Regions from separate parts of the Selenomonas sp. oral taxon 137 str. F0430 genome, predicted to be linked through region 2. Evidence: riboswitches for the same ligand, from Rfam matches in the RefSeq annotation. Region 2 holds a riboswitch; each other region holds the start of a gene.
The links. Region 2 has a riboswitch for molybdenum cofactor ahead of HMPREF9162_RS06385 (TonB-dependent siderophore receptor). Riboswitches for the same ligand answer to the same signal wherever they lie in the genome.
Positions count from the first base shown of each region.

Region 1: another riboswitch for molybdenum cofactor. It lies ahead of HMPREF9162_RS02580 (ABC transporter substrate-binding protein); the one in region 2 lies ahead of HMPREF9162_RS06385 (TonB-dependent siderophore receptor).
Region 3: another riboswitch for molybdenum cofactor. It lies ahead of HMPREF9162_RS11615 (hydrogenase small subunit); the one in region 2 lies ahead of HMPREF9162_RS06385 (TonB-dependent siderophore receptor).
Region 4: another riboswitch for molybdenum cofactor. It lies ahead of modA (molybdate ABC transporter substrate-binding protein); the one in region 2 lies ahead of HMPREF9162_RS06385 (TonB-dependent siderophore receptor).

Region 1 is NZ_AENV01000005.1:269,694-272,851, reverse strand. Features, by position in the region: gene HMPREF9162_RS02585 (iron ABC transporter permease) at 1-554, opposite strand, end outside; gene HMPREF9162_RS02580 (ABC transporter substrate-binding protein) at 551-1,681, opposite strand; molybdenum cofactor riboswitch at 1,783-1,938, opposite strand; gene HMPREF9162_RS02575 (methionine ABC transporter ATP-binding protein) at 2,120-3,158, shown strand, end outside; gene HMPREF9162_RS02570 (methionine ABC transporter permease) at 3,141-3,158, shown strand, end outside.
Region 2 is NZ_AENV01000008.1:234,294-237,451, reverse strand. Features, by position in the region: gene HMPREF9162_RS06390 (methyl-accepting chemotaxis protein) at 1-1,246, shown strand, start outside; molybdenum cofactor riboswitch at 1,405-1,536, shown strand; gene HMPREF9162_RS06385 (TonB-dependent siderophore receptor) at 1,647-3,158, shown strand, end outside.
Region 3 is NZ_AENV01000015.1:288,352-291,509, forward strand. Features, by position in the region: gene HMPREF9162_RS11610 (nickel-dependent hydrogenase large subunit) at 1-66, opposite strand, end outside; gene HMPREF9162_RS11615 (hydrogenase small subunit) at 63-1,151, opposite strand; molybdenum cofactor riboswitch at 1,426-1,568, opposite strand; gene HMPREF9162_RS11620 (hypothetical protein) at 1,672-2,583, opposite strand; gene HMPREF9162_RS11625 (M23 family metallopeptidase) at 2,613-3,158, opposite strand, start outside.
Region 4 is NZ_AENV01000014.1:68,623-71,780, reverse strand. Features, by position in the region: gene HMPREF9162_RS09790 (molybdopterin-binding protein) at 1-699, opposite strand, end outside; gene moaC (cyclic pyranopterin monophosphate synthase MoaC) at 1,036-1,512, shown strand; molybdenum cofactor riboswitch at 1,524-1,649, shown strand; gene modA (molybdate ABC transporter substrate-binding protein) at 1,646-2,455, shown strand; gene modB (molybdate ABC transporter permease subunit) at 2,455-3,123, shown strand; gene HMPREF9162_RS09770 (sulfate/molybdate ABC transporter ATP-binding protein) at 3,123-3,158, shown strand, end outside.

The DNA.
Region 1 (3,158 bases), on a different contig from region 2:
TGCGGGAGTTTTTCCTGCGGGTCGGCGGTGAATTTCAGCAGCGCGACGAGCGAGGAGAAAAAAGCGCTGACAAGCATCCCCGAGAGGATCATGGTCACGGGCGCGCTCCTCTTGCGCCCTGCGAGGAGGAAGGTCAGCCCGACCGAGACGATGCCGAACGCGAGCGCAGAGATCTGCACCGCCGCCGCGCTCGTCGTGAGCACGATGGCAAGCGCCGCGCCGAAGCCCGCACCGTTGCTGACGCCGAGGGTGTAGGGACTGGCGAGCGGGTTGCCAAAGAGCGCCTGAAAGACGCCGCCCGCGACCGCCAGCCCGCAGCCCGCGAGCACGGCGGCGACGACGCGCGGCAGGCGCACGTCGTAGATCATCGAGACCTCCATGGGCGTGATATCCGCGGGAAGCGTCCCTGTCACGTCTGCAGTGAGGATGTGAAAGACGTGCTCCACGGGGATATAGTACGCTCCGAGTGTCAGTGAAAATAGGATACACGCCAAAGGGAGCAGGACGCACAGTGCGCCCCGCCCCCCATGGGTGAACAATTTTGTTCCCGTCATTTTGCCTTGATTCCCGCATCTACCGTGCCCGTGAACGGCACGCCGTAGAACGTCTCGTAGAACGCCTTTGCGCGCTCTAGCACAACGTCCGCGCTCACCTTGCTCGGGTAGAACATATGCGCGAGCCACAGCTCGCCGAGTGCAACGGAATCCGCGTCCGGGTTGCCCCACGGCTTTGCCCAGTACGGCGCGTTGATGACGTTCCCGTTCTGCACAGCGCGCAGCTGTGCATAGGCGGGGTCGGTCGTGAGTTCCTTGTAGACCTCGGGATAGCGATCCTGCGAGATGATGACGTCGGGGTTCCACTTTGCCAGCGACTCGACGTTGTACTCGCCGTTGCCCTGGATGTCCTTTGCCGCCGGGTTCACCGCACCCGCGCGCAGGAGCATACAGCCGACGTATTTATCGTTGCCGTAGACCATGTGCTTGCTCGACACGGGGATCGCGGTCACGCGCTCCGCATCGGGAATGTCGCCGACCGCTTTCTCGACGATCGCGCGGCTCTCCTCGGCGAACGCCCAGAGCTCCTTTGCCTTCGCATCGCGTCCCGTGAGATGTCCGAGAATCTCGATCGCGTTATGCAGCCCGTCCGTATACGCCTTGTCCGCGTTGGAAAGGCGCGGGTTCTGCGCCTCCGCCTGTTTGCCCTCGCCGCGGAGCGAAATGACCGCTACGGGGATGCCCATCTCGCGCAGCTTTGCCGCGGATGCCTGATCCGACTGCGAGGCGACGATCACGATGTCGGGCTTGAGCGCGGCGATCTCCTCGATGTTGGGCTGCGAGAGCGTGCCGGGTGTTTTCATCTCCTTGATCGCGGGCCAGATGTCCGCGATGTAGTCGCCGAGATCGCGCTGCCACGTCGACTCGACACCGACAATCTTGTCCTGTCCGCCGAGTTGGCAGATGATGTCGAGCGAATGATGCTGGAGGACGACCATGCGCTCGACGGGCGCCTTGACCTCGACCGCGTTGCCCGCCTGATCCGTAAACTTGTACGTCTCCTGTGCAGAGGTCTGCTCCGCCGCCTGTTTTGCCGTCTGCCCGCAGCCCGCGAGCAGGGCCGCCGCAGTGACCGCGCACGCGAGCAGCGCCGAGATGCGCCGCATGAACTCTGTTCCTGCCTTCATTGAATTCCCCTTTCTCGGCACGTGCCGAAATCCCATCGCCCGGGCATCAAAAAATGCCCGCCGGAAATCCGGGGGCATCGACTGCACGCGAAAAAGCGCACCATGCTCCTGCCGGTTTTCCTTTACAATGCAGACGACGAGCGTCTGCGGAAGGGACGCCCGTTTCCAATCCGTCCCCCGTGACCGAGTTCGTCCCGGTCAGGCCGCCGCGCCATAGCAAAGCCGTAGGCGCCGGCAGCTCGAAAAACACCTCGTTATGGAGTTTTCATTAGTATAGCATGAGGGTGTCCACAATACAAGTATCTGCACCGCCTTTTTCCCATCCGATAAAAATCTGAAAAAAGTTGCGCAAAGCCTCTCGCATTCGTCCGAAAACATTGACAAAAGTTCTCGTCTGTGCTACGTTTGTTTCTAACCTTGCCCAAAGGAGGGCTGTATATGATTGAACTCAAAAATATCATTAAAACATACGCGGACGACGTCCACGCCCTGCGCGGCATCAATCTGCGCATCGAGCGCGGCACGATCTACGGCATCGTCGGACTCTCGGGCGCAGGCAAATCCACGCTCATCCGATGCATCAATCTGCTCGAGCGCCCAACAAGCGGTGAGGTGATCATTGACGGACACGATCTGACTGCGATGAGCGAGAGCGAACTGCGCGAAGAGCGCCGCCACATCGGCATGATCTTTCAGCATTTTAACCTGCTGTCCTCGGCGACTGTCTACGACAACGTCGCCTTTCCTCTGCGGCTCGCGGGACGCTCCGCCGAGGAGATCCGCCCAAAGGTCACGGAGCTCCTCGCGCTCGTCGGTCTCGCGGACAAGGCGGACGCGTATCCGAGCCATCTCTCGGGCGGGCAGAAACAGCGCGTTGGCATCGCGCGCGCGCTCGCGGGCGATCCAAAGGTGCTGCTGTGTGACGAGGCAACCTCCGCGCTCGACCCACAGACGACGAAGTCCATCCTCGCGCTCATCCGCGACATCAACCGCCGGCTCGGTCTGACGGTCGTCGTCATCACGCACGAGATGCAGGTCATCAAGGACATCTGCGACCGCGTCGCCGTGCTCGACGGCGGTGTCATCGCAGAGGAGGGCGACGTTGTAGATGTCTTTACCGAGCCCCGGCAAGCGATTACGAAGGAATTTATCAGCGTTCTGCTCTCGAACGACCTGCCGACGGCGTTCCGCGGCAACCCGATCGAGGCGTCGCCGACGCCGGGCAGCTACATGCTCCTGCGGCTCACCTTCCTCGGCGAGAACGCGGATGATCCCGTACTCGCCGACATGATCCGCCTGTTCCCCGATATCGAGGTCACGATGCTCTTCGGCACGCTCGACCAGATGAAGGATCAGCCCTTTGGGCGCATGATCATCGGTCTGCGCGGCGAAACCGCGGAGATCGACGCGGCGATCTCGTATCTGTCCGCACAGCATTTGAAACAGGAGGTGATCGGCTATGTCCGCCGAAATGATG
Region 2 (3,158 bases):
AGGGCTTGAGAACGCAACGCCGTGGGTGATCTACTCCATCACGGATGAGAACGTATTTGTTGGTGAAGCGCGCAACATGGTGATCTTTTCTGTTGTGTTGGCGATTATCTGCGCGGCCGCCCTTGTTGTTGTGTTGGCACTCTTTGTTAAAAAGCGTCTCATCACGCCGATCAGCGACGTATGTGAGGTACTGACGCGGTTTGCGGATCTTGATCTCGATAAGGACAAGGGAGCGAAGGTGCGTATACATGCTTCTCGCAGCGATGAGATCGGCATGATGGTAACGGCGCTCTCACGTATGGCAAACAGTTTGCGAGAGATCATTGGAAAGATCAACGGTGCGTCTCAGTCCGTCGCCGCGACGAGCGAAGAGCTGACTGCGACTGCGCAGAACACCTCGCATTCGGCGGAGGAAGTGCGCAAAGGCATTCACGGCATCGCCGAGAGTGCGCGCGTACAGGTCAAGGATACGCAGGATGCCGTGGATCACACCAACGAGATTTTGCAGCTCCTCGAAGCCAACGACAAGGTCATGGAGGAGATGAACGAGGCGACCGCGAACATCGCGAAGCGCCAGACCGAGGGCGCGGAGATCTTGACCGATCTCCTCAAGAAGTCTGCCGAGACTTCCGATGCGACGCAGGAAGTCTCGCGCGTCGTCGAGGAGACGAATCAGAGCGCGGAGCGCATCGAAGAGGCGAGCGCGATGATCCAGTCCATCTCCGAGCAGACGAACCTCCTCGCGCTCAACGCGGCCATCGAGGCTGCGCGCGCGGGTGAAGCGGGACGCGGGTTTGCCGTCGTCGCCGAGGAGATCCGCAAACTCGCCGAACAGTCGCGCGGCTTTACAGATGAGATCAGCGGCATCATCGGTGAGCTCAAGACCAAAGCGCAGCAGGCGGTCGATACCATGGAAGTCTCGAAGAAACTGGTTGAAGAGAGCAACGTCAACCTTGGACGCACACAGCGGCGCTTTGACATGATCGCAGAGGCAGTCGCAGGAGCGAACAGCGTCGTCACGAAGCTGAACGAGTCCTCCAAGCGCCTCAATGAGAAGAACCAAGCGATCGCCGCAGTCTCCGCGAAACTTATGGACATGGCGCACGAGAACGATGTCACGACTGACGAAGCTGAGGCATCCGTCGATACGCAGACGCAGGCGCTCGCCGACATCGCCGAGGCAAGCGAAAGCCTCGCACAGATCGCAACCGATCTGCAGAATGAGGTGGGGCGGTTTAACGTCTAAAAGGAAAGCAGCCATTTCATCAATAAAAAGGGCGGCACATCAACGTATATTTGTACCGATGTGCCGTCCTTTTGATGTAGTCGTTCATATATGGGGAAGGTGTGAAAAAAGTCATTGACACTTGTTAATTCTCTTTGATAAAATTAATTATAAATTGTAAAATAAACGAGTTCCGAGCAAAGATACCTACGGGGAGCACCTATGGTATCGCGCCTGAGCAATCTGCTCACAGGGGAACGGCGGAAACGCCGCGCCCTTCCGTACTGAAAAGGAAATCGGCAGCGACCGCTGTGACGGAGCATGAAACCGGCAGGGGAACTGTTTGCTGTGCCGACGGTACGGGAAACGGTTCTTTTTTATTATATGCGGTTCATAGCTGTAAAGAGAAAGGGAGATTGGTATGAAGAAAAAGAGCGCGTATCGGTTGGCTCTTGCCGCAGCGGTTACGGCGGGACTGGGCTTTGCGTTCCTGCCTCAGGCGCAGGCGGCGCCGACGGTCGAGCCGTATGAGACGAGCGACGTTGTCGTTGAGGCGGACGGCGTGGATAAGTACCTCGTCACGACGAATACCATCACGGCGGAGGAGATCAAGGATCGCGGCTACCGCGACCTCTCGGAGATCCTTTCACAGGTGCCGGGGCTTTACATGGCACCTGCCGACAAGAACAGCAAGATGGTGCGCATCCGCGGCGCGGAGGTCGGTCAGACAAAAGTTTTTATTGACGGAGTACCCGCATTCCCGCTGAACGGTATTGCCTCGAATGCGGCAGCTGATCTTTCTACAATTCCCGCAGACAGGATTGCGAAGGTTGAGATCGTTAAGGGTCCCGGACCCGTACGCTACGGGACGGATTATAAGGGCGGCGTGATCCTCGTCACAACGAAGGACGGCGAAGGCGCAGGAAGATTGCATTTGCATATTGGCGGAGGTTCTCATCATGCTTATGATATGCGTATCGGCTACAGCGGCAGCGATAGGAACGTCAGCTACGCCGTGAATGTCTCGCGCCGCCATACGAATGGCTATCAGCCGAATGAAGAGAATACGAAAACCTATTTCGACGGAAAGATCAAGGTCAAGACGGCGGAAAAATCTACGCTGACACTCAGCGGCTACTATTCCAATATGGATGCCGAGATTGCCAATAATATTGATCCGGTGACAGGAGCGGTGCTCAATAACGGAACAAACTGGTCTGTTGCAGCAGGGAACGGCATCACGAGGCCGATGAAACAGAATAACAAAACACGGGATTGGCATTATGACGGCTTTAAGCAGTCGAATATTGCCCTTCAGTTCGAGAGCCGCCCGAGTGATAAGTGGCAGTATGATGTGCAGTATTATCATTTGGTTGATGATAATAATTTATGGGTGCGGAACCTGTTGACCAGAGAAGGCGGGAGTCTCACACACTTTACCGCAGGCGCACCTCAGTGGTATCGCAGCGGGTGGTTTTCGAAGGGAAACGGTATTGAGACCAATGCCTCCGCGGCACTTGGAGCAAAACATCAGCTCGGCTTTGGTGCGAAATATATAAAGATTGACTGGCATACGGACGAGAATAATACCGGTTACAGCGAGCGTGGTGCGGATAAGAGGCAAGCGTTCTATGTGGAGGATGCATGGAGTTTTGACGCACGTACCCGCATGACGCTGGGGCTCCGTTATGAGAGCGTAGCGCAGGATCACGCGAGTTCAAGTGAAACAAAACAAGAAAGTAAAGAACACGCAACTGACCCTGTGCTTAATATTACACACGATCTGACGAAGGATGATACTGTTCGATTTTCAGCCGGGCGTACGCATTTCTTTGTTCAGGCAAAGAGTGCAGCGACGAATATCCGTCAAGGCATTCCTATACCGAAACCGGAACGCAACCGAAACTATGAGATCGGCTGGAAGCATCGGTTC
Region 3 (3,158 bases), on a different contig from region 2:
GACCTGAATCTCGACGCGCAGATGTCCCTCAATGCGGGTGATGGGGTCTACAACAACGTGTTTCATTCGTGCACCTCTTTCTCATGCGCGGCGAGTTCTTTCTCATGCATACGTTTCTGCACGAGACTTGCGCCCGCGTGCGCCGCAACGCCGACCGCAGTCGCCACGGCAAGACCTGCGCCGACCATGTCGACGTCGATGCCGTTATACTCCGGGAGACGGCGCGAGAACGGCGCCTGATCCCAGAAGTTCGCATTGCTGCACCCGATGCACGGCGCACCCGACTGGATCGGATACGACATGCCCTGGTACCAGCGGAGATTGCCGCAGGAGTTATAGGTCTCGGGGCCCCTGCAGCCGAGGTGATAGAGACACCAGCCCGCCTTTGCGCCCTCGTCGTCAAAGCGCTCGGCGAACATGCCCGCGTCGAAGAACGGGCGGCGGTAGCAGGTGTCGTGAATACGGTTGCCGTAGAACTGTTTCGGCCGTCCCTCCGCATCGAGCGGCGGCAGCGTGCCGAAGAGGGCGACGTGCATGAGAACGCCCGTCATGACCTCCGGGATCGGCGGGCAGCCGGGGACGGCGATGTAGGGTTTCGCTCCGATGAGCGAGCGGATGCCGCGCGACTCCGTGGGATTCGGCGCCGCCGCCTGAATACCGCCCGAGGTGGCGCAGGTGCCGTAGGCGACAACCGCCTTTGCGCCCGCGGCGACGCGTTTGAGCGTGTGCTCGAAGGAATGCCCGCCCGACATGCAGGTGTATGCATGTGTACCGACCGCAACGCCGCCCTCGACGGCGAGAATGTATTCGCCGTGATACTTCTCCATTGTCTTTTCGAGGTGCTCCTCGAACGGCGCGCCGCAGCCCGCGCTCAGCACATGGCTGTACTCGAGCGCAATGCAGTTCAGTATGAGGTCGGAGGCGAGCGGCGCCCCCGAGCGGATGAACGACTCGTCACAGCCCGTACACTCGTGGCCGTGCAGCCAAATGACGACCGGCAGCGGTTTGACCTCCGCCGCCTCAACGACCTTCGTGAGGTTGTCCGTGCTCAATCCCATGAGCGACGTCAGCGTGACGCAGGCTTTCAAAAAGCTGCGCCGGCTCATACCCTTCGCCAGGTATGCCTCCCATAGACTCTCCCTCTTGTCCACGCTCCTGCCTCCTAACAATAATACACAGGCGATTGCCTTTCGGCACGGATAATAAATTCTTCCTATGAAGATTTTTTATTATTATACACCCGACGGGGCGAAAAAGATATATAATTCGCCCTCTTCCTCCAATCATTTTTATCTGCGCCAATCCCAACTTTATATATAAAAAGGGGACCGCCTCCCGTGCCAAATGCACGACAAACAATCCCTCTGCATCCTGCGCGGCTGCTCATTCCGCACGGTAAGATCGCAAGCAGGTCTTGCGGCAGCGGTTATTCGTCGTTTCCTTTTCGATACGGGAAGGCGCGCGCATTTCTGCGCGTACCCGGTGCGCGCGGGGCGGAAGTCCCCCGGCGCAGGCGCAATATCATAGGCGAAGCCCTTAGATATTTTTGCTCGGAAACGCGGGACGATAGTAATTCTCTATCTGCCCCATAGTTATTTAATGATAGCTTCATACTATCAGGATTCACGCCCGCTGTCAATAATCTACGCGAATACTACGGTAAAATTTTATTTATTGTTTGAATTTCAGCCTGTGCGCGAGTTTTTTCACCGTATCGCGCTCCTTCTCCGCCATGGTGTCCGGGCGGATCTCTGCCGGCTCACCGTCGCGTGCGCTGTCGGCGAGTACCTTTTCGTCCGCGCCGACGGCAATCACCGCGTAGGTGCTGACCGTATTTTTCTTGAGATCCATGACCCGCCGCTGGAGTGTGTAGCGCAGCTCTTTGTAGTCCTCGTCGTGCATGGCGTCCGCGAACTGCGCACGCCCGAACTCGTTGTAGAGGATGAGCTGCCAGTAGGAAATAGTGCCGTCTTTATTCCGGTGCATTTTGCCGCGGTCAACGAACCACCCGCGCCGCTCGTCGCCCTCAACGAAGACCCAGTGCCCCTCTGCAAGTGTGGGCGCTTTGAGATGGGGATTTACTTCGTAGATCTTATCGATCAGCTTTTCGATCTCCGCGGTCACCTCGTCCACGGCGGCATTGATCTCATCCTCATCTTCCGTATCCGCCGTCCTGTCTGCGGCCATGGCGCTCTGCCATGCGTCCTTATCGCCGACATACGCATACCCCACCGGGCGGTCGTCTTTCGTGGGCGGGGCATCCGTTTCGTGTGCGGCATCGGCGCGCGCACCATGCTCATCGGATGATACAGTGCTTTTTTCCTCTGTGCTGTCTTGGCCGCTTTCCTTGCCATCCTGTTTGACGCGGGTATCCTGCGGTTCCTCAACTTCGCCGCCGAGTTCGTCCATCTCCTCGGCGAGCTTCTTATCCTCGCTTGCGGGAGCGTCGTTCTTCGCCTCGTCTGCAGATGTTTCCTCCGCTGTGTTCACCGTGTGGCTCTCCGATTTCTCCGCTGCGATACCGCAAACGGGGAGGAGTAAAATCCCTGCAGCGAGAAGATATGCGAACGATTTTGTTTGCATGACAAGATTCCTTTCTCTCTATCCCTCTATCAAAGGTACGGTGCCGGGTTCACGGGCTGTCCGTTCAGGCGCACCTCATAGTGCAGGTGCGGCCCGGTGGAATGCCCTGTCGAGCCGACATAGGCGATGATCTGACCGCGGCGCACCTGTTCGCCCGCCGTAACGGCAACCGCCGAGGCGTGCCCGTAGCGGGTCATGACACCATTTCCATGATCGATATCAACCATGTTGCCGTAGCCGCTCCCGCTCCACCCGGCGGCAGTGACGACGCCGTCGGCAGTCGCCGTGATGGGTGTGCCGGTGTCGGCGGCAATATCGATGCCCTGATGGAACTCCGCTCCGCCAAAACGCAGACCGTAGGGCGAGCTGATGAAGCCGTCCGTCGGCCATCCGGTCGGGGTCGTGACGGGCGCTGTGCCGCCAAGGCCAGACGCTCCCGGGTAGTTCTTCTGCACGATGCCGCTGAGTTCATCGAGCGATGCACGGCGCACGCCGATATGCCGCTCGAGCGCCGCGAGTGCCTCGCTGAGGTCGTCCGTTGTCGCACTGTGGGGCACCCCGCCCGTAGGCGCGGC
Region 4 (3,158 bases), on a different contig from region 2:
CACCATGTCCATGCCCATGTCGAGCAGCTCCGCGATCGCCGCGCGCGTGTGCTCCGTTCCGTCGTCCGAGAGACGGTGCTCGTCCACACGCAGCCCGAACGCGCGCAGCTTACTGTCAAGCACGGGCGTAAACGTATCCTTGATGCGCCCATGGAACACCTCGGAGCCTGTCGTCACGACGCCGACTTTCATTTTTCTGTATGGCAAAAGGCGCAGCAGCGGCTCATTGCCCGCCGCAACGCGTACCTGTTCCATAATTCCTTTTTCAATCACAAGAGGGATGACGCGCATCCCTGCGAGCTTTGCCCCCGCCTTCACCGGGTAATGCTGCGCGATCGTCGCGATCATCACGTCGTCGATGTCGTTCACCGCGTCAAGACGCTCCTCGTCGAGCTCAAAAACGCCGTCGACCGTCGCCTTCAGCTCGATCTTGCCCTCTTTCGGCTCGCTCGCCGTCATGTGCTCGTTTTGACAAAGATCGCGCAGGATCGCCGCCGCATCGTTCTCGTGCAGCATCCGCTCGTTCTCTTCCCACACATAGAGATGCTCCTTGCCCAGCCGCAGGAGCACGGGAATGTCGTCCAGCCGGATCACATCGCCCTTGCGGAACCGCGCGCCCTTCGTCCTGCCGCGCACAATCTCGGTAATGTCATGGCAAAGCGTCATACCGACCGCATCCTGCACACGCACCTCACGCATAGTCTCCCCCCGTTCCGTCGGTGCCGGCATCCGCGCGCCCCTATTCGCACAAATGCCGCAATATAATACACAGTTCGAACGAATCTAGAGCGACTCGTTTCAAATTAATATCTAGTTAAAACTCATTCTCACTTATACATTCTTTTTATTGATTATAGCACATCAAATAAATTTTCTCTATGACTTTTTTCACAGCAACCGTGCAAAATAACTAGAATAATTTTGCCTCTGAGCCGGCTCTCACAGTGTTTCTTTTCCATGAAAGTGACAAAAGGCATTGATTTTCTCCCACCACTAGGATATGATGAACACATTAGAACGGAAAGGAGGAGCATCATGCCGAATCTAACGCATTTCGACGAGCACGGCGCCGCCGTCATGGTCGACGTGAGCGGCAAGGAAACGACGCACCGCGAAGCCCTCGCGACGGGCATCATCCGCGTGAGCGAGGCGGTCTATGCCGCCATCGAGGGCGGCACGGCGGCAAAGGGCGACGTCCTCGGCGTCGCGCGCATCGCGGGCATCATGGCGGCAAAGCGCACGTCGGACACGATCCCGCTCTGCCACCCGCTGCCGATCTCGAAATGCACCGTCGACTTCACGCTCACGCGCGATCCGCAGCCGATCGTCCGCGCCGCCGCGACCGTCAAGGTCACGGGCGAGACGGGCGTCGAGATGGAAGCCCTGCACGCCGTCAGCGTCGCGCTGCTGACCGTCTACGACATGTGCAAGGCGATCGACAAGCGCATGGAGATCACGGACATCCGCCTCGAACGCAAGTCCGGCGGCAAGAGCGGCACATTCATCCGCTGACTACAGTCCCCACGGGGAACTCCGAGCAGGACGGCTCTACGGCACGGCTACGAGCTCCTGCCTGACGCACGCGCGTCACGGGGTATGGGAGGAAACCCTCATGCCTACCTATTTTTGTAAAGGAGTATACCAAATGAACCTGAACATCAAGAAAATGCTGACCGTCGCCGTCGCTTCGACGGCACTGCTCGCCGCAGGCTGCGGCGGCGGAGGCAACAAAGCCGCCGACGCGCCGAAGAAAGCCGCCGAGAACGTCGAGCTGCAGGTCTCCGCGGCGGCGAGCCTCACAGACGCCATGAAGGACCTCGCCACGATGTACGAGAAGGATCACTCGAACGTGAAGCTCGTCTATAACTTCGGCAGCAGCGGCGCGCTCCAGCAGGCGATCGAAAACGGCGGCGCCGCCGACGTATTCGTCTCCGCCGCACAAAAGCAGATGAACGCGCTCGATGAGAAGAAGCTCCTCGCCGACGGCACGCGTGTCGACCTCCTCATCAACGACGTCGTCCTCATCACGGCGAAGGACAGCAAGCTGAACCTGCCCGACTTTAAGGCAGTGCTCGATCCCGCAGTCAAGCACATCGCGCTCGGCGAGCCGAAGGGCGTCCCCGTCGGGCAGTACAGCGAAGAGGTCTTTACGAAGCTCGGCATCCTCGATCAGGTCAAAGAGCGTGCCGTCTACGGCTCCGACGTCCGTCAGGTGCTCGCATGGGTCGAGACGGGCGACGCGGACTGCGGCGTCGTCTACGCAACGGATGCAGCCGTCTCCGATAAGGTAAAGGTCGCCGCCGTCGCCCCCGCCGACACGCACAAGCCCATCGTCTACCCCGCAGCCGTCCTCAAGGATGCGCCGCATATGGAAGCCGCGAAAGAATTCCTCACATTCATTCAATCGGATGCAGCGAAGGAAGTCTTTAAGAAATACGGCTTCACCGTGAAATAATGACGGACGAAACACTCTCACCGCTCGTCATATCGCTCCAGGTCTCGGGGCTGGCGACCGTGATCACATTCTTCGTCGGCATCGCGCTCGCATGGGGCGTCCTGCAGATTCGCAGCCGCTTTGCGAGCACCGCCGCCGACGCGATCATCACACTCCCGCTCGTCTTGCCGCCGACCGTCGTCGGATTCTTCCTCCTGCTCTTTCTCGGAAAGCGCAGTACCATCGGGAGTTTCCTCCTCTCGCTTGACCTGCCGCTCGTCTTTACATGGCGCGCGGCGGTCATCGCGGCGGTCATCGTGAGCCTGCCGCTCATGTACCGCACGGCGCGCGGCGCCTTCGAGGCGATCGACCGGAACATGATCCACGCGGCACAGACGCTCAGCGTCAGCAATTGGCGCATCTTTTGGCGCATCGTCCTGCCGAACGCGCGCCACGGCATCCTCGCGGGGCTCGTCCTCTCGTTTGCCCGTGCGCTCGGCGAGTTCGGCGCGACCATCATGTTCGCCGGCAACATTCCGCGGCACACGCAGACGATGTCGACCGCGATCTACGCGGCGGTGCAGGCAAACGACTACGACCTCGCGTTTCGCTGGGCGATCGTCATCTCGCTCTTTTCACTCGTCTTTATCGGCGCCATGAACCTCTATCTCAAGAGTGAGGTGCGCTGATGGAGCTGATTGTAAACATCGAGAAAAAGCTGCGT